4 regions of the Rhizobium sp. B21/90 genome follow, and region 1 is predicted to be linked to each of the others. Evidence: predicted binding sites of a transcription regulator. Region 1 holds the regulator's gene; each other region holds the start of a gene.

What was found. The regulator LexA, encoded in region 1, represses DNA repair genes until DNA is damaged. The targets are predictions, from matches to a motif close to TGTTCNNNNTGTGTTCNG.
Region 2: J5278_RS30845 (ImuA family protein) is a predicted target of LexA. The motif match lies at 3,153-3,170, and genes of this name have one in related genera.
Region 3: J5278_RS17135 (DNA recombination protein RmuC) is a predicted target of LexA. The motif match lies at 2,534-2,551, and genes of this name have one in related genera.
Region 4: J5278_RS12395 (DUF5680 domain-containing protein) is a predicted target of LexA. The motif match lies at 1,584-1,601, and genes of this name have one in related genera.

Annotation. Positions count from the first base shown of each region.
Region 1 is NZ_CP072162.1:2,367,139-2,372,076, forward strand. Features, by position in the region: gene kdsA (3-deoxy-8-phosphooctulonate synthase) at 145-990, opposite strand; gene J5278_RS11245 (VOC family protein) at 987-1,871, opposite strand; gene lexA (transcriptional repressor LexA) at 2,037-2,756, shown strand; gene J5278_RS11255 (ComEC/Rec2 family competence protein) at 2,737-4,938, opposite strand, start outside.
Region 2 is NZ_CP072162.1:383,982-388,919, forward strand. Features, by position in the region: gene J5278_RS01815 (hypothetical protein) at 1-162, opposite strand, end outside; gene leuD (3-isopropylmalate dehydratase small subunit) at 375-980, opposite strand; gene J5278_RS01825 (hypothetical protein) at 1,128-1,358, opposite strand; gene J5278_RS01830 (CoA ester lyase) at 1,472-2,380, shown strand; gene J5278_RS01835 (DUF1737 domain-containing protein) at 2,377-2,583, shown strand; gene J5278_RS01840 (metallopeptidase family protein) at 2,592-3,029, opposite strand; gene J5278_RS30845 (ImuA family protein) at 3,193-4,137, shown strand; gene J5278_RS01845 (DNA polymerase Y family protein) at 4,178-4,938, shown strand, end outside.
Region 3 is NZ_CP072162.1:3,532,818-3,537,755, forward strand. Features, by position in the region: gene J5278_RS17120 (plasmid stabilization protein) at 1-229, opposite strand, end outside; gene def (peptide deformylase) at 291-806, opposite strand; gene J5278_RS17130 (globin-coupled sensor protein) at 894-2,399, opposite strand; gene J5278_RS17135 (DNA recombination protein RmuC) at 2,608-3,801, shown strand; gene J5278_RS17140 (ribokinase) at 3,849-4,748, shown strand; gene J5278_RS17145 (nucleoside hydrolase) at 4,888-4,938, opposite strand, start outside.
Region 4 is NZ_CP072162.1:2,585,788-2,590,725, forward strand. Features, by position in the region: gene dnaE (DNA polymerase III subunit alpha) at 1-599, opposite strand, end outside; gene J5278_RS12390 (hypothetical protein) at 958-1,545, shown strand; gene J5278_RS12395 (DUF5680 domain-containing protein) at 1,654-2,118, shown strand; gene J5278_RS12400 (ABC transporter ATP-binding protein) at 2,131-2,814, opposite strand; gene J5278_RS12405 (lipoprotein-releasing ABC transporter permease subunit) at 2,831-4,144, opposite strand; gene proS (proline--tRNA ligase) at 4,162-4,938, opposite strand, start outside.

The DNA of each region.
Region 1 (4,938 bases):
TGGTTCCTGCTCGCTGGTTATAATCGATTGAAATCTCTAAATCGAAGGCGTGACAATTACAATGCCATCACGCGCTTCGAATGAGGGAACGTCATAGCCGACTAAACCAAGATCATGTCAGCCTGTTGAACGCTCCCGCAGATGCTAGGCCTTGGCGATGGCGTCGAATGCCAGCAGCTTTTCGAGCAGCTTCGGCATATCTTTCAGATGCACCATGTTGGGGCCATCGGACGGCGCATGGTCGGGGTCCTCGTGGGTTTCGATAAACACGCCGGCGACGCCGACGGCAACGGCCGCGCGGGCAAGGGTTTCCACGAATTCGCGCTGGCCCCCGGAGGACCCGCCCTGGCCGCCGGGCTGCTGCACGGAGTGGGTAGCATCGAAGATCACCGGAGCGCCCATCGCCGCCATGATCGGCAGCGAGCGCATGTCGGAGACCAGCGTGTTGTAGCCGAAGGATGCGCCGCGTTCACAGAGCAGGATGTTCGGGTTACCGCTGTCGTTAAGCTTGGCCAGCACGTTCTTCATGTCCCAGGGGGCGAGGAACTGACCCTTCTTGACGTTGATGATGCGGCCGGTCCTGGCGGCAGCGACCAGAAGATCGGTCTGGCGTGACAGGAAGGCCGGGATCTGCAGGACATCCACGGTCTTGGCGACAAGGGCGCACTGCTCCTCCGTGTGGATGTCGGTGAGCACCGGGAAACCGTATTCCTTCTTCAGCTCGCCGAAGATCTCCAGAGCCGCTTCCAGCCCAAGGCCACGCTGGGCGGACAGGGATGTGCGGTTGGCCTTGTCGAAGGACGACTTGTAGACGAGCCCGATGCCAAGCGAGGCGCAGAGTTCCTTGAGCTTGCCGGCTATCGTGAAGGCATGATCGCGGCTCTCCATCTGGCAGGGACCGGCAATCAGCGAGAGGCGCTTGCTGTTGGAGAAAGTGACCTTGCCGGGGCCTTCGCCGGCGACCACGTCCGAATTTGTCGAATGGCTCATGCTGTCTCCTCGAAGGCAAACAATGCCCCCTGCCCGGGAGCGGCCTTCACCAGAATAGTGTTGCTCTTGCGTGTGTAGGTCACGCCGTTACCAGCCAAATGCGCTTCTGTCACGGAAAGATCGCGAACCGCAAAGACGATTGCCCGCCCCCGCAGGCCCGCATCTTCACCGGATGGCGCCGCCTCATAGAAGGCCTCCATCCCCTCGCCGCTCAAGATGTCGATTTCCACATTGGCTGCCGATGCTGTGATGCCAAAGGAATGCGGAGCGATTGCGGCACCATTGCCAACTTGGCTGATGAGCCCGGAAAACGCCTCCGGGCTGGCGCAGGACAGCACAATGCGCGAAATGCCGAGAACGCCGTTCGGATGCCTCTCCAGCGCGCTGCGATCCGTCGGCATCGCATTAATGCGCTCGCAGGTGAAAACGAAGAAATCCGGGGCACGCAAATCTGCGGCGAAAGCAAGGCGAAAGCCGGCAATCGATTCGGACCCGTCCGGCATGCGCATCGGCCTTTCGAACTCGAGGATCTTGCCGGCCGAGACCCCGCGGTCGCGAAAGCGCTGCTGGTCGCTTTCAGCATTGCCGGTTGCGAAGGCAATGGAGGAAAAACCATCGTCGCCGACGCGAAACCGGAAAGCCTGGTCGCGCGCGACGAAGACATTGCCGGCCAGCGCCGACGCCTCGCACTCCGAGAGACTGGCAATGCCGAGTGGCTCGAGATAGGTCTTGTCGGCGAAGAAAACGCAAGCATTTTCAGTACCAAAGGGATGCCGTGCATCGGCAGCGACAGTGAAGCCAAGCTTGCTCAGCCGCTGGCGCGCAGAGGCTATATCGCAGGTCGGCAGGACCAGATGGTCGATTGGATAGGCTGCTGTCATGGTTTGTCTCCACCCTGCGAAGCCGTCAGCGACGGCAGCGCGACATGATCTTCCAAAAATGCGATTATTCCAACGGCGTTCACAAAGATTTAGTCACTTGCGGAACACATATGGAACATATAGTGTCCGTTCTGGCTTTGTTTCGCACTTGGAGCACGAAAAACGATGTTGACGCGCAAGCAACAGGAACTGCTTCTCTTCATTCACGAACGAATGAAAGAGTCCGGCGTGCCGCCTTCTTTCGATGAAATGAAGGACGCGCTGGATCTGGCGTCGAAATCGGGTATCCATAGGCTGATCACGGCACTGGAGGAACGCGGCTTCATTCGCCGCCTGCCGAACCGGGCGCGTGCCATCGAGGTCATCAAGCTTCCCGAGGCCTATAACCCGAATGCGCAGCCACGGCGCGGCTTTTCGCCGAGCGTCATCGAAGGCAGCCTTGGCAAGACGCCGGCGGTCGCCGCAGCGCCGACAAAGCCCGCAGTCGACGACCGCAGCGGCTCCGTCTCGCTGCCGGTCATGGGCCGCATCGCCGCCGGTGTTCCCATCGCCGCGATCCAGAACAACACCCACGACATCATGGTCCCCGCCGATATGGTCGGCGCCGGCGAGCATTACGCGCTCGAAGTGCGAGGCGATTCGATGATCGAGGCCGGCATCTTCGACGGCGATACGGTCATCATCCGCAATGCCAGTACGGCGAGCCCCGGCGACATTATTGTCGCCCTCGTCGATGACGAGGAAGCAACGCTCAAGCGCTTTAGGCGCAAGGGTGCCTCCATTGCACTCGAGGCAGCCAATCCGGCTTACGAGACCCGCATCTTCGGCCCGGACAGGGTAAAGATCCAGGGGCGACTTGTCGGACTTATCCGCCGGTATCACTGACCGGTGACGTGGCATCGGTACCGGTGAAGGCCGGCTTTCGCCAGTCATAGGCTCGATGCCTCTCCCATGGACGGTCAAGGGCGCTGAACGCGGTGATGAACTTTGGCTCAGGAGATATCAAGTTGACCTCGATGGAACCTGTTTTGCGTAGCGATGCGCCGGTGTAGAGCACTGCACCGGACCGACAGAGATCAAGGCGAAGTTTGACCGGCGTGATGACAATGTCGGCGGTATCGCAGGCCGGCCCCAGATAAGCCGCATCGGAGATAGTCACCAGCATCGCGCCCGTCTCGAGCATGGCAACGCACCAATCGCGACCATGGCAGGCAAACCCGCCGTCGACCGCATTGTCCAGAGCAGTTTCCATTGCTGATCGCAATGTGGCCTGATGCTCCGCATCCATACGGGTCGAGGGGCGGCCACGAACGGAATGGGGCGGGGTCGAGTTGTCCGGCGGCAGCATTTGCGGCGGCGTATCCTCTGACACCGGCAGGGCTCGCTGCCATTGCTGATAGATGAAATCCGGGGGGCGCTCACGATTGCGCTCGAGTCTCCCCTGCCGGAACATGGCGACCAGTTCGCCATCCTCCGAAATCAGCAGTTCCGATTTCTGGAGAGACGGTTGGAAGGCGGCAAAAGTCACCGAGGCCGCAATCAGCAACGCGCCGGCATGGCGCATGGGCGTTCGCAGCACCGTCATCAGCATGAAGCCGGCAATGATGGTCGGGAAAAGTCCGCTAGGCAGGCGCGCGAAGGGCACATTGCCGCCCCATGCAGCCACCGTCTTTGCGATGACCATGACGATATCAAGTCCCCAACCGGTGACAAGCCAGAACACGCCGTCGAGGCCGAAGGGCATCATCAGCATGGCAAGCATGCCGACCGGCATGACGATGAATGACACCACCGGCATGGCGGCGAGATTGGCAACGAGGCCATAGGTCGCCAGCCGGTGAAAGTGTTCGATCGAGAAGATTGCCGTCGACGCGCCGCCGATGAACGACGTCATGGCGATGCCGGTGAAGAAGCGGCTGACCGCCAGCACCGGCATCGGTGCCCGGAAAGCAGCAAACCGCCGCTCGCGGGGCGGACGTCGCTTCCATAGCGAATAGCCGGATACAAGGGCGATGGTCGCCGCATAGGACATCTGGAAACTCGGGCCGAGGATCTGCGACGGCGAGAGCACTAGAATGGCGATAGCCGAAAGGGCGACATTGCGCAGGCTGAAGGATGGTCTGTCGAACAGCACCGCGACCAGCATGATCGCCATCATGATGAAGGCCCGTTCGGCCGATACACCGAAGCCGGAAATGAAATAATAGGCGGTGACGGTGATCAGCGCACCGATGGCTGCAATTTTCTTGGTCGGAAAAGCCTGCGCCAATCCGGGAAACAGGCTCAGTGCATGCCGGAGGCCGACATAGAAGATACCGGCCGACAAAGCCATATTCAGTCCCGAGATGGCAATGATATGAGCGAGGCCGGACACTCTTAGGGCATCCGTCGTTTCAGGCGAAATCGCCCGACGTTCGTCGTTGACCAGCGAAGCCGCGAAGGCGCCGGTGTCGCCGGGCAGGATCGAGCGGATTCGGTCGCCGATATGGCCGCGCAGCCCAGTCAGCCAGCGGTCGGTCCTTTGGAGCGTCGTTCGCTCGCTGGTGTCATCGACGCTGGCCATCATCAGTTGCGGCGTACCGTAGAAGAAACCGTTGGCACCGGTGCCTTCGAAATAGGCAGTGAAGGCAAAATCGTGGAGGCCGGGCAGCGCCGGGCCGGCTGGCGGGCTCAACCGGGCCCTGCCCTCAACCACATCTCCGAGTTCGAACGGTACATCCTGGCCGCGCACGAGAAGGGATATCTGCTCCGGTGGCCGCCGAACGACAGGCGCGTCTGTCGCCAGCAGATCCAGCACGTAGCGCCACCGCCCTTTGTCGTCCACTTCGCGGCGCTGAACCTGACCGGTGATGGTGGTAGTCACGGGCGAGTCCAGCATGATCGTCGACGCTCGCCATGTCTCCCATTCAGCGAGAAGCATGCCGAGCAGGCCCAGCGCCGCTGCGAACGCCAGATGCCGCAACGTTGGGCTCAGATTGTGTTTCAGGAGGCAGACGGCGGCGAGCACCAGGAAGACCGCCGCAATGCCCGTCACCGGCGGATTGCCCGGAAGCTCGAACCAGATTAT
Region 2 (4,938 bases), 1.8 Mb from region 1:
GACAAGAGCTTCAATGATCGCCAGGGTCAGTCGGACAACCTTCTGCTCCTTCGTCCACCGAGGGTGGTCGCAGGTCGATTCGATAATATCGAATCCCTGGTCGGCAACGATTGCTTCGGCCCGATCGAGTGCCCAGCCGGTAAAGTTCTTGGAACTATTCATTTTTTATTCCCGATAACACACAGCTATCCGCAGCGGAGCGAGCGGTAAGAGATTCGAGCAAAGAAACCGTTAAGCCGCCAACCGGCTGGTCCGCGCCACTTGTGCCAGAAAGATCCACTCTCGGGTGCCGGTGAAGGGAGCGGGTGGTGCCCGGAAAAGGCACAAAAAAGCCGGGCAACTGGCCCGGCTTGGATATATCTGCTTCTAAACGATCAGGCCCAGGGATGGGCGACGGCGTTGGACTTTTCGAAGCGGTCGATAGCCGCTCCCTTTTCCAGCGTCAGGCCGATGTCGTCGAGGCCGTTCAGCAGGCAATGGCGCTTGAAGGGGTCAAGATCGAAGGTGATCGAGCCGCCGTCAGGACCGGTGATTGCCATGTTTTCGAGATCGACCGTCAGGACAGCATTGGAGCCACGCGAAGCGTCGTCCATCAGCTTTTCCAAGTCTTCCGGCGAAACCGTGATCGGTAGAATGCCGTTCTTGAAACAGTTGTTGTAGAAGATGTCGGCAAAGCTAGTGGAAATGACGCATCGAATACCGAAATCGAGCAGGGCCCAGGGAGCATGCTCGCGCGACGAGCCGCAGCCGAAGTTATCGCCGGCAACCAGGATCTTGGCGTTCTGATAGGCTGGCTTGTTCAGCACGAAATCCGGATTCGGCGTACCGTCATCCCGGTAGCGAGCCTCGGCAAACAGGCCGACGCCGAGGCCGGTGCGTTTGATAGTCTTCAGATAATCCTTCGGGATGATCATGTCGGTATCGACATTTACGACCGGGAGAGGTGCCGCGACACCCGTCAGCTTCACGAACTTGTCCATGGAAATTCCTGCCTACGATTTCGCCGCATCAACGAATTTTCCAGCCAATAGAGCAAATTGGGCAGGAAATGAAGAAAAATATCGTGAAGATTTCGCCACGCTATGACGAGAGGGTGATGGCGAGAGTGGACGAGGGAGCGTCAGCGATCAGAGATCGATAATTGTGCCGCGGCCGTCGTTCCATATACGCATCGGCTTTGCGCCATTTGCGGTGGCGCGAACAGGCACCGGCTTGGCGCGGGTCGATAGCACGCGAACAGCGAGGAAGACGGTCAGAATAGCAGCAAAGACCAGCGTCAGGGAAACTGTGAGTAGGGCCAGGCCTGCAAAGATTGCGACGCCTGTGAGGGCAAGAAACAGCGAACGGATATTCTTCATGGCTTTGGGACCCTTTCTCTGCAGCCAATGTGGCCCCAGACCCGCTGCTATGCAAGAGGAGAGTGGCTTTTTGTTGTCTTGCCTGCTGCGACAAAGATTGGCAGAAGTCGTCTATGAGCCGTTCTCCGCACACCCGTTCCGCGCGCCTTCGCCGTTCCGTCCTCAGCGTGCCGGCGATCAACCGCCGGGCGCTCGAGAAAATCCACGATCTCGATTGCGATGCGGTGATCTTCGATCTGGAAGATTCCGTTGCCCCGGAGCGTAAAGCAGAAGCGCGGGACAATCTGCGTGCCTTCTTCGCCGGGCCTAAACCTCCCGGCAAGGAACTGATCATCCGGATCAACGGGCTCGATTCCGTGTTCGGCAAGGCCGACCTGGACCTCGTACTGGCGCTACAGCCCGATGCGGTGTTGCTGCCCAAGGTCGACGAACCGCAGGACATCATGGCGGTCGGCGACCGGCTGGCCGATGCCGACGCGCCGGAGGAGCTGCGCATCTGGGCAATGATCGAGACGCCAAGGGGCATTCTCAATGTTGCCGCCCTTGCCGAATTCGGCCGGACAGGCGGTTCCAGGCTCGATTGCTTCGTCGTCGGACTGAACGATCTGCGCAAGGAAACCGGCGTTCCGGCACTGCCAGGACGGACTTACCTGGTGCCTTGGCTGATGCAGGTGGTGCTGGCCGTGCGCGCCTACGGGCTCGACGCGATCGATAGCGTTTTCAACGATTTCAAGAATTTGTCCGCATTCGCCGATGAATGCGCCCAAGGTCGGGCCATGGGGTTTGGCGGCAAGATGCTGATCCACCCGGCCCAGATCGATGGCGCCAACCGTCACTTCGGCCCCAACGAGGCCGCTGTCGCGCAGGCGCGGAAAATCATTGCTGCCTTCGCCGAGCCGGCCGCCGCCGGGCTCAACGTCATCGATCTCGAGGGGCAGATGGTCGAGCGGCTGCATCTTGTCGAGGCGGAGGGACTGGTCCATAAAGCCGATCTCATTGCAGACCGAAAGACGTCGTCATGAAACTCTATCGCTTTCTCACCGGCCCGGACGATTCCGCCTTCTGTCACAAGGTATCGGCGGCCCTTTCCAAGGGCTGGGTGCTGTTGGGTTCGCCGACCTATGCCTTCAATGCCGCAACCGGCGTCATGCAGTGCGGCCAGGCCGTCGTAAAGGACGTTCCGGGCAAGGATTACGATCCAGAGATGAAGCTCTCGGAGCAGTAGAGCGGGCGTCAGCGATCCGTGGCTTCTTCGGCGCTGGCCTCGATGCGTTCCATATCGTCATCGCTGAGGCCGAAATGGTGGCCGATTTCGTGGATCAGGACGTGGGTAATGATATCGCCCAGCGTCTCGTCGTTCTCGGCCCAGTAATCGATGATAGGCCTGCGATAGAGGCGGATGCGATTGGGCATCTCGCCGGTCTCGACCGTAAAGCGCTCGGAAATGCCGCGGCCTTCGAACAGGCCGAGCAGGTCGAAGGGCGTTTCCAGGGCCATGTCATCGAAGATCTCGTCATCCGGGAAATCCTCGACCTCGATCGACAGGTTGCCGGTTAGAGCACGGAATTCCTCCGGCAGATGGCCGTAGGCTTCGGCAGCGAGCGACTCGAATGCGCTGATTGTCGGCGCGTGGCGGTCACGCCAATCGTCGCTCTGGTCAATGCGGGCCATGATCTCATTCCCTTCTTTCGGCCCATATAGAGGCTTTGGGGAAATTTTTCGAGAGCCAATTCAAGGCAGGAATAAATTCACAGAGAATCCCTGTTGACTCTTCTTTAGCGCTCTGGAATCTATAAGAACATAACAGGAACAATACACTCAGGAGCTAACGTCCATGGCTAGCAATGCCGTGGCGCGGGAGACGCTTTTTGCCCTGCGCGAAACCATCGCCCGTCTGGAAGGCAAGCCCGTGCCAGCCCTTTCGGCGGCCGAGCACGATCGCCTGGGCAACGAAAGTGCTGTCTCGGGCAGGGTCCCTTCCGGGGGGAAGACGCTGCTCTCGAGCGGTGTTGCGGATCTCGATGCGGCGCTCAAGGGGGGCTTTCCCCTCAATGCGTTGACCGAAATACGCTCTTCCAGCCTTCGCGATGCAGGGGCTGCGACCGGCTTCGTGCTGGCTTTAGCCGCAAGGCTCAGGGCGCGCGACAACCATGCCGGTGTCTCGCCGGTCCTCTGGATCGGCGAGACGATGGTAATGCTGGAAGCAGGCCTGCCCTATGCCCTGGGCCTTCAGGATTTCGGCGTCATGCCACGCGGCTTCCTGCACGCGGCGCCGCGAAAACTCGAAGAGGCGCTGTGGCTGGCGGAGGAGGCGCTTGCCAGTGCCGTCTTTACCCTCGTCGTGCTCGAGGTGCGCGGCAATCCCGCCCATTTCGGCCTGACGGAAAGTCGCCGGCTGAGCCTGCGGGCCAAGGCTGCCGGGCGACCGTTGTTTGTCCTCAGGCAAGCCGGGCTGGAAGAGGCCAGCAGCGCCCTTCTGCGCCTTCATATCGAACCCGCGCCGGCGTCGGCGCGGCCTTTGCCGGACGGATCGATGCTGGGCGGCAGCATCGGAAACCCGTCCTTCCGTCTCACCCTGGAAAAGAGCCGCAACCCGGCTCCCCTGTCATTTGTCCTCGAATGGAATGCCCATGACCGCCAATTTTTCCCTGTCAACCGGCAGCCTACCGCTGTCGAACGGCCAGCAGCGCATTCTGGCCCTCACGTTTCCCCGGCTGTCGACAGATCGGATCGCCCGCAAGCGCTGGGGTCTGTCGTGGCGTACCACCGGGCGTCCTGAGACGCCGCCGCTGGTTTGCGCCGGACGGGTGAAAAATGCCATGCGGCTGACAGCCCTGGAAGCAGCGGCCGAGGGCATCGGTCTGAAGGCTGGCCAGGGCGTCGCCGAAGCACGGGCAATCTGTCCCGACCTCGATGTGGTCGAGGACGATGATGCGGCCGACCGGCGACTGCTGGAGGCGATGGCAGACTGGTGCGACCGCTATACACCGCTGGTCTCGCTGGATGGTCGTGACGGCCTGTTCCTCGATATTACCGGCTGCGCCCATCTTTTCGGGGGTGAGCGGGCACTGCTGAAGGATGTGCTGCACCGGCTGTTTCATCTCGGTCTGGAGGTGCGGGGCGCCATTTCATCTTCCCCGGGCCTCTCCTGGGCCGTCGCACGCTTTGGCCGCAGCGGCATTGTCGAAGCGGATGAGATGGAGACTGTGCTCGCGCCATTGCCCGTGGCGTCGCTCAGGCTCGACGGACCGACCGTCGCCGCCCTGCAGAAGCTCGGCCTGAAGCAGGTCGGCGATATCATCGCTGCCGCCCGGGCGCCACTGGCACGACGGTTCGGTGCGCATCTGCTTTTGCGCCTTGATCAGGCGCTGGGCCTTGACGAGGAGCCGATTTCGCCGCGACGTCCGGTGGCCAGCCTTTCTGCCGAACGGCGCCTCATCGAGCCGGTTCAGGCCGAGGAAGATATCCTGCTGCTGGCAGGCCAGCTTGGGGCTGCCCTGAAGCCGGGGTTGGAAGCCCGTGGTATCGGCGGTCGGCTGTTCGAACTGCTGCTGTTCAGGGTCGACGGTGCCGTGTTTCG
Region 3 (4,938 bases), 1.2 Mb from region 1:
GATGGCGGAAAGCTGAAATAGCTTCGATGTCGGCGTCGTCGAAACGCTCTTCGCCAAGGATAGCTCGCAAACGCCCACCGGCGGAGGTACCGGTATCGTCGGGAGTTGGCAATGCTCGTTGCAGTTGGTCGATAGCTTCTTCGGAAACGCTGCGTCCGTTGCGGCGCGCAGTTTCCTCAAGCCTCATCTTCAAGGCTTGGTCTACGCCACGCAGCAGTAAGTTACCCATAGGCGCCTCCTTGATATCTCCTGTATCATAGGTGAGGCTGCCAAGACTTTCAATCTGGGCTTCAGCCCGCCTTGGTCTTGGCGGCCTTGGTGAACTTCTTGATGACCATTTCGCGCTTCAGCCGCGAGATGTGGTCGATGAAGAGGACGCCGTTCAGGTGGTCGATCTCGTGCTGCAGGCACGTCGCGAGCAGGCCGTCGGCCTTGACGGTCTGCTTGACGCCGTCGACATCGAAATACTCGACCGTCACCTCTGCCGGGCGCTCGACTTCGGCGTAGTAGTCGGGGATGGAGAGACAGCCCTCCTCATAGACCGACCGCTCTTCCGACGACGCGACAATCTCGGGGTTGATGAACACCAGCGGCGTCTTTTCCTCCCCCTCGCGCGAAAGGTCGATGACCAGCATGCGCCGGTCGACACCCATCTGCACGGCGGCAAGGCCAATGCCCGGCGCGTCGTACATCGTGTCCAGCATATCGGTCGCCAGCCGCTTCGTCTCGGCGTCGAAGCGTTCGAACGGCTTCGAGACTACGCGCAGCAGCGGATCGGGGAGAATGATAAGAGGCTTGATCGTCATAAAGTCTCCCATAGCCCATCTTTGTTTGGGAGGGAATTATGAACATGGCCGCAAAACGGGTTTTTTGCGGCCATGTTTGATGACCGCTCAGGCCGCCCGACGTTTCTCGCCCTGCATGTTGCCATTGCGGATATCGGCTTGCGTCTTGAAGCCGCTGAGAAGGGCGACCAGAGTATTCGCCTCATTGCGCAGGTGCCGTGTCTCGGCAGAGGTGCGTTCGACCATCGCTGCGTTCTGCTGGGTTATCGTATCCATGTTGCGCACGGCGGCACTGACCTCGGCGACGCCGATTGCCTGATCCTTGGCAGCAGCGGCAATGTCGCCGACAAACTTGTTGACGCCGTCGATCCGGCTGATCATGTCCGCAAGAGCGACGCCGGTGCTGGACACGATGGTGACGCCGGCGTGGACCTGGGTCGAGCTCTGCGAGATCAGGTCCTTGATCTCCTTGGCGGCACTGGCCGAGCGCTGCGCCAGCTGCCGCACCTCCTGCGCCACCACGGCAAAGCCCTTTCCGGCATCGCCGGCCCGGGCTGCCTCGACGCCGGCGTTAAGCGCCAGAAGGTTGGTCTGGAAGGCGATCTCGTCGATGACGCCGATGATCTTCGAGATTTCGGTGGAGGATTTCTCGATTTCAGCCATGGCGGCAACGGCGCTGTTGACCAGATCGCCCGAGCTTTTCGCCTGCTGCTGGGTTTCGCCTACGGCGACGGAGGCCCTGGCCGCATTAGACGCCGTCTGGCCGACGCTGACGGCCAGCTGCTGCAGTGCTGCAGAACTCTGCTCGACGCCGGCGGCCTGCTGCGCCGTGCGCATGGAAAGGTCATCCGTCGCCTTCGACATAAGGTCCGTGCCGCTCAGCACCCCTTCGGACGTAGCGCGGACACCACCGATGGAATGGCGGAGAGCCGCTACCGCGTTGTTGTAGTCGCTGGCCATCTTCTGAAAGGCGCCCGGGAGGTTCTCCGGCAATACCGCCTCGAAGTCACCCTTGGACAGAGATTCGAGGCCGCGGCTCAAATGCTCCATGGCTATGCGCTGATCGGCTTCGGCGCGGGTTCGATCCTGCTCCAGGACCTGGCGTTTCTCGTCCAGTTCGGCGAGATAGACGGAGATCGCGTAGTCGATGTCGAGGAAAGTCGCCTTGACGACGGCCGCCAGCTTGTTCGACAAGCCTGGGGCGTGGCGTTTGCCGAAGCGCGATGGCCAATGCTTGTGCAGGATGCCATGCATCAATTCCGTCAGCACCAGGGCGTAGCCGCCGATGTACCAGCTGGGATCGAGGCCAATGCGCGCATGGGTCTTGCCGACAGCAGTCACGCCGGCCACGTAATTGGCATCGAATTGGCCATTCGACAGATGTCCCCAGTGGCTCTCCTGGCGCGCCTTGGCGCCATCCATGTGGGCTTTGTCGCGGAAGAAATGGGAAATCGCGGGTGTCCTGCCCATCTTCGCATAGAGCTTGTCGAGCGCGCCGCCGAGAAGCTCCGACAGCGTCGGGCGCAGTTCGCGCAGGGTCTCGCGGGTGGCGTCGTCGATCTCGATGAAGTCCAGGCGTTGTCTGAGGGTGGATGTATCGGGCGCAGCTTTCATCTTGATCTCGGTCTGAATGAGGCTTCCGCACGCCAAGCGTGCAGGGTAAAGGCAATCTGCCAGACTTGACCGATTTGCATTGACCATCCGTTAACTTTGTTACCCAGATTTCGCCCGATACGGACAGTTTACATTGTTCACGTTTTGATCTGGCTTTTACCCTGACTGGCGTTATAGTCCGGCGATCTCCAACTATCGCCAGGATGCCATGACGATCTCCCTTTTTGGTTCCGACTTCCAGACGGTGCAGTTGCTGTACGGCGCGGTCGGCCTGCTCGTTCTTGTCATCGTGATCCTGCTGGTCCGCAGTGCCGGCAAAAGGCAGAGCGACGACGAGATGGATTTTCGCGCTGCAGAGGCGGAACAACGGATGGCGGAGATGCTGCGGCTGCAGGCCGAGATGCAGGGCCGTCTGGCGACGATGACCGAGGTGTTCGGCAGTCGCCAGGCGGAGTTCAACCACGCCGTCAACCAGCGTCTCGACGGGATGTCGCACCGGGTGACCAGCACGCTCAACGAACAGACAAAATCGACGCATGAAAACCTGCAGAAACTGCAGGAACGGCTCGGGGTCATCGATGCCGCACAGTCCAATATCCAGTCGCTTGCAAAGGATGTCGTCGGGCTGCAGGCGATCCTGTCCAACAAGCAGACGCGCGGCGCCTTCGGCCAGGCACGGATGGAGACCATCGTTGCCGACGGCCTGCCGTTCGGCGCCTATGCCTTCCAGCACACGCTGTCCAACGGGTCGCGGCCCGATTGCATCATCCATATGCCAAACGGACTGCCGCCGCTGGTGGTCGATGCAAAATTCCCGCTGGAAGCCTGGAACGCCATCCGCGCGGCCTCCAGCCCGGAAATGGTACGCATCGCCGGCCAGCAGTTTCGCCGCGACATGGAAGTCCACATCCGCGATATCTCCGAAAAATATCTGATCCAGGGCGAGACCCAGGACACTGCCTTTCTCTTCGTACCATCGGAATCGATCTTTGCCGAGATTCACGAAAAGTTCGAGGGTGTTATCCAGAAAGCGCACCGCGCGCAGATCGTCATCGTCTCCCCGTCCCTGCTGATGCTGTCGATCCAGGTGATCCAGTCTGTCCTGAAGGACCAGCGGATGCGTGAGCAGGCGCATCTCATCCAGGGCGAAGTGGCGCTGCTGATGGCCGATCTCGGTCGTCTCGATGAGCGCGTCACCAAACTCCAGGGACATTTCTCCGCTGCCCAGAAAGATGTCGAGATGATTGCCACGTCCTCCTCGAAGCTTGCGAGGCGCGGCCAGAAGATCGAGGCACTGGACCTGACAGAGCACTCCGAGGCGGTACGCGAGCCGGCAGAACCATCACGCGGAGTCGAAAGCCGTACTGGACTTCTGAAGCTGAGGGTGGTTGACGAGGACTAAGCGCTTCGGCAGTGTCGCGCCGATATTCCAGCAGAGCAGGCATTCCCATGATCACAGTATTCGGCTCCATCAACATGGACCTCGTTGCAACCACGGACCGGCTGCCGAAGCCCGGGGAAACCGTTGCCGGCAACGGCTTTGCAACGGCTGCCGGCGGCAAGGGTGCAAACCAGGCGCTGGCCGCCCGCCGCGCCGGCGCAACGGTGCGCATGGCCGGCGCTGTCGGCACCGATGGCTTTGCCGAGCCTGCGTTGGCGCTGCTGGCAGAAGCCGGCACCGATCTCGGCGCGGTAAAGCATGTCGAGGGCCCAACCGGGACGGCACTCATCCTTGTCGGCGGCGACGGTGAAAACGTGATTGTTGTGGTGCCCGCTGCGAATGGTGCCGTCACCGCCGAAGACGCCACTGCTGCGGTGGCCGGACTGAAGGCCGGCGATATCCTCATGCTGCAGCTCGAGGTGCCCGGGAATGCGGTGGAGGCGGCGCTTGGCGCTGCCAAGGCCGCCGGTATCCGGACGATCCTCAACCTCGCGCCGCTGACATCAGATGCCAAACGGCTCGGGCGGCTAGCCGACATCGTCATCGCCAACGAAACGGAATTCGAGCTTCTGGCAGGCCAGGACGGAATGACGGCTACCGATCGTGAAGCGGCAATGACCCGCCTGCATGGGGAAACCGGGCAGACGCTGATCGTCACTCTGGGTGGCGATGGCGTGGTTGCCATAAGGGACGGCGTACTGTCGCGCGCCAAGGGCCTCGTCATCGAGCCCGTCGACACGGTCGGTGCCGGCGACACGTTTTGCGGCTATTTCGCTGCCAGCCTCGACCAAGGGCTCGACTTCGAGGCCGCACTCCGTCGCGCCGCCGTCGCCGGCTCCCTCGCCTGCCTTTCAGCCGGAGCTCAGCCATCGATACCCCTGGCCGAATCGGTCGCCGCGAGGCTCTGATCGGTGTCTCACGGATAATCTGGTGTAGTTCCGCCCGGAATTTATGACGAACTTAGCAGTGCTATAAAAGGTGGCACTCCACCTAAATGACCAAAGGCCGCCGGGACAATCCGGCGGCCTTAAACTCTGTTCCGAATTCTCAGATCCGCGCAAAGCGCTCCGTAAGCAGCGCAAAAAATCCGTTGGCGTC
Region 4 (4,938 bases), 220 kb from region 1:
TAGGTGCCGTGGCGCTGCAACTCGACATAGAGCCGGTCGCCGAAAAGCGCCTTCAGGCGCAGCAGCCTCGCCACCGCCTTCTGCGGATGGCCTTCCTTGATTTCGATATCGACGGGCCCACCAACGGAGCCGGACAGCGCGATCAGGCCGTCGGTACCGATCTCCTCCAGCCAGGACGCCTTGACGTGCACAGCTTGACTATTGTCGCCGCCGAGATAGGCGCGGCTGACGAGATCGACCATGCGCTCGTAGCCGGCGTCGCTAGCCGCAAGAAGCACGATGGCAGGCAGCTTGGCGAGCCCCTGCTGGCCGTTGCGCTTCTCGCCCTCGACGGCATCTTCCATGTCGATCGAAACCTGGCAGCCGATGATCGGCTGCAGACCCTCGTCCATTGCCTTCTGGGAGAACTCGAGCGCGATAAACAGGTTATTGGTATCGGTGATCGCCAGAGCCGGCTGGCTGTCGCTTGAAGCCTTGGCGAGGATCTTCTTAAGCGGCAAAGCGCCTTCTAGAAGCGAATATGCCGAATGCACACGCAGGTGCACGAACTCCGGCGACGATCCAGAATGTCCGCCCTGCCTGTCAGTTGCCTCTGCCATGATAAGCCCTTCCGCATGCCCGAATGAATCGGTCCTATTGTCGGCATAGCGGCTGGCAAAGTCCAGAACAACTCAGGTCGGCAAGACCACGTGGCGGTGGTCGTACCCGAAAACTTACATCGCCATGACGATGATCGACAGGCTGGTGACGAACATGACGATGGAGGCGAAAGCGGCGACGTCTCGAATAATATCGGTCATTGGGCCTCTCCGGTGTTGTTATGTTCCTTATATGTTCCCTTTATATTCACCTGTCAACAGTATTTTCTGCGAGCTTGATTCAAATGCCGCCATGCTAGGCCCCATGACTGGGACGCGCACCGACGCCATGCTATGAGCGTGCGTGGAGGAGATGATTATGAAAAATTTGGCCTTGGCGCTGCTCAGTGCCGCCTTATGCGTGTCGAGTGCGTTTGCCGGCGATATCGGGCCGGGAAAGATCATCGGAGCTGCGATCGGCGACTGGAACAGGGACGGCAATGCTGACCTCGCCCTGCTCATCGCCCCTGAGGAAGACGGCGACGACATCGGCATCTACATCTACCTGCGCGACAAGGAGCATCTTCTTCTACATCTCGCCGCAGCAGCACCGAACAAGGTATCCGGCAATACCAGTCTCGACGGTATGTTCGGCCGGGACCCGGGCATATCAGCGCTGCCCAACGGATCGATCTCCGTCCATTCGGAAAACAGCGGTGGCGGACGCGACCGCTGGGAGCAGACGCTGACGATCGCCTATCGCAACGCGACATTCGTCGTCGCCGGCTTCACCTACACGCATCACGACACGCTGGATCCCGAAAGCAGCGGCACTTGCGACTATAATGTGCTCAGCGGCAAGGTCAGCAGCGGTGGCAAGGAACGCAAAGTCGACGCGAGGACAGCCGCAGTTGCCGACTGGGCGGATCAAACCGCCATGGACGCGTGTGGCATCCGCGATGAATGAGCGTCGGGACAATTACAGCGCCTGCAGTCAGATGCCTTTGTTCTTATTTTGTTCTTTACATGGCCGCGTGAAAATGCAACCCTGAGAATGCATCCTGGGGGAGAAGTTATGGATCCGGCGCTGCTGAATGACTTTATCGTCGTGGCGAAATCGCAGACTTATGTGGCCGATGCGGCGAAACTATCTTCCTGTCGTCCGGGGTCTCACGACATCGGCTATGAGCGCGGTCGGTGGCGTTATCTCGACAGCTATTTTGGAGGCTCCGATTTTGCCGGCCAGGAGGTGGCGTGGTTATCAGGCAAGCCCGTCTGGGCAATGAATTATTTCGGGAAGATCATCGAGCCCGCACTGATCGATGCAGTGAAGGCAGGCTGCGTCATCAAGGCAGCGTTGCGGCATCTGTATGTCGAGGAGAAGCGGTTCCTCGGTGGGTTGCAGTTCGACCATGACTTCGGTCGCTACACGGACGAGAGTAGCGGTGATTGCACCCATTTCAGCGGGCGCGAGCATATCATCGTAGACGGCCGCACCGCCTATGAACTCGATTATCGCGGCGGCCTCATCGTGCCTTGACCGGCACGACGATCAGAATTCGACGACCTTGCCGCCCGAGATTGTAACGCGACGGTCCATGCGGGCAGCGAGATCGTGATTGTGGGTGGCAATCATCGCCGCCAGACCAGATTGGCGCACCAGCGCCTCCAGGGCATCGAAGACGTAGTGGGCGGTGCCGGGGTCGAGATTGCCCGTCGGTTCGTCGGCGAGAAGCACCAGTGGCGCATTGGCGACGGCACGGGCGATGGCGACGCGCTGCTGTTCGCCGCCGGAGAGTTCGGCTGGGCGGTGCTCGCCGCGATGGCCGACGCGCATGTAATCGAGCAGTTGGCTTGCCCTGACCCGGGCTTCCTTCTGCGTCAGTCCGGCGATCATCTGCGGCATCATGACGTTCTCGATGGCCGAGAATTCAGGCAGCAGGTGGTGGAACTGGTAGACGAAGCCAATGTCGTTGCGACGGATGGCCGTGCGCTTCTCGTCGGTGAGGTTGTTGCAGGGATTGCCGTTGATCGTCACATCGCCAGCATCCGGCTGCTCGAGCAGGCCGGCGACGTGCAGCAGCGTTGACTTGCCGGTGCCGGACGGGGCGACGAGCGCAACGATTTCGCCGCGATGGAGCGCGAAATCTGCGTCCTTCAGGATAGAGAGCATGGTCTCGCCCTCGCCATAGTGGCGATCGATGCCGGTCAGCTGAAGCACGACGTTGGATTTCATGGAGATGCTGGCATCCTTATTCATAGCGCAGCGCCTGGACCGGATCGAGCCGCGAGGCTCGCCAGGCGGGGAAGATCGTGGCGAGGAAAGACAGACCAAGCGCCATGACGACGACGGTGACAGTTTCGCTGAGGTTCATCTCCGCCGGCAGCTTGCTCAGGAAATACAGCTGCGGATCGAACAGGACGGTACCGGATACCCAGGAGAAAAATTTGCGAATGGATTCGATATTGATGCAAACGAGAACGCCGAGCGCGACGCCACCAAAAGTGCCGACGATACCGATGGCTGCCCCGGTCATGAAGAATATCCGCATGATGGAGCCGGATGTCGCCCCCATCGTCCTGAGAATGGCGATGTCGCTGCCCTTGTCTTTCACTAGCATGATCAGGCCGGAGATGATGTTCAGCGCCGCGACCAGCACGATCATCGTCAGGATCATGAACATGACGTTGCGCTCGACCTGGAGTGCCGAGAAGAAAGTCTCGTTGCGGGCGCGCCAGTCGGTGAGATAGACCTGCCGTCCGGCTGCAGCCTCAATCAAAGGCTTGATGGTATCGACATCGTCGGGCTTGGTGACGAAGATCTCGATGGATTGGACGATGCCGGGCGAGTTGAAATAAAGCTGCGCCTCTTCGAGCGGCATGAAGACGATAGAGGAATCGTATTCGGACATGCCGATCTCGAAGATACCGGACACCGTGTAGGATTTGACGCGCGGGTTGACGCCGAATGGCGTGACGTCGCCGTCGGGGGCAATGAGAGTGATCTGGTCGCCGGCGGCCAGACCCAGCTGCTGCGCCATGCGCGAGCCGATCAGCACACCGGTGCCGGCGGCAAAGCCCACCATGTCACCGTTCTTTATGTTGCCGGAGACGGTCTTCAGCTTCTCAAGATCCTCGGCACGAATACCGCGGATCAGCGCGCCGCTACCGACGCCACCCCGGCCGGAGGCGAGCGTTTCGCCCTCCACCAGCGGCAGGGCCATGGTCACGCCGGGAACGGCCGCAAACTTCTTGGCAAGTGCCGCGTAGTCGTTCAACGGAGTGTCGATAGGCTGGACGATGACATGGCCGTTAAGGCCGAGGATACGGGAAATCAGTTCGGTGCGGAAACCGTTCATGACCGCCATCACGATGATCAGCGTCGCGACGCCGAGCATGATGCCAATGAAGGAAAAGCCCGCAATCACCGAGATATAGGCTTCCTTGCGCCGGGCGCGCAGGTAGCGCCAGGCAACGAGCCGTTCGAATGCAGAAAATGCACGCGACGGCGAGCGAGCGCCAGACGTCTTTTCCTGTTTGGCCACTGCTGCGCCGCTTACCGCCATACCCTGTCGTCCTTCGCTCAGCCCAGAAGCCGGTTGATTGCAGCGTCCATGGTCATGGTCTCGCGCGCACCGGTCTTGCGATCCTTGACCTCCACCTCGCCCGACGCAACGGAGCGTGGACCGACGATGATCTGCAGCGGCACGCCGATCAGGTCTGCCGTCGCGAATTTCGTGCCGGCCCGGTCGTCGCGGTCATCGAGGAGGATGTCCCTGCCCGCCTTGGTAAGCGTCGAATAAAGCTTTTCGCAGGCAGAATCACAGGCTTCGTCACCCGCCTTCATGTTGATGATGATGGCATCGAAGGGAGATACGGATGCTGGCCAGATGATTCCGTTTTCATCGTGCGACGCTTCGATGATGGCAGGCACCAGACGTGTCGGTCCGATGCCGTAGGAGCCCATGTGAACGAGGTGCTCCTTGCCATCGGGACCCTGTACCTTGGCGTTCATCGGCTCGGAGTATTTGGTGCCGAAATAGAAGATGTGGCCAACTTCGATACCGCGCGCGGACAGGCGCTCGCTATCGGGGATGGCATCGAAGGCCGCCTCATCGTGCATTTCGGAAGTGGCGGCGTAGACCGATGTCCACTTTTCGAAGATCGCGTTGATGCCGGCGATATCGTCGAAGTCAGTGTCCTCGGCAGGGATGTCGAATTTCACAAAGTCGCGGTGGCTGAAGACTTCCGACTCGCCGGTGTCGGCCAGAATGATAAACTCATGGCTGAGGTCGCCGCCGATGGGGCCGGTGTCGGCGCGCATCGGGATGGCGCGCAGGCCAAGCCGCTCGAACGTCCG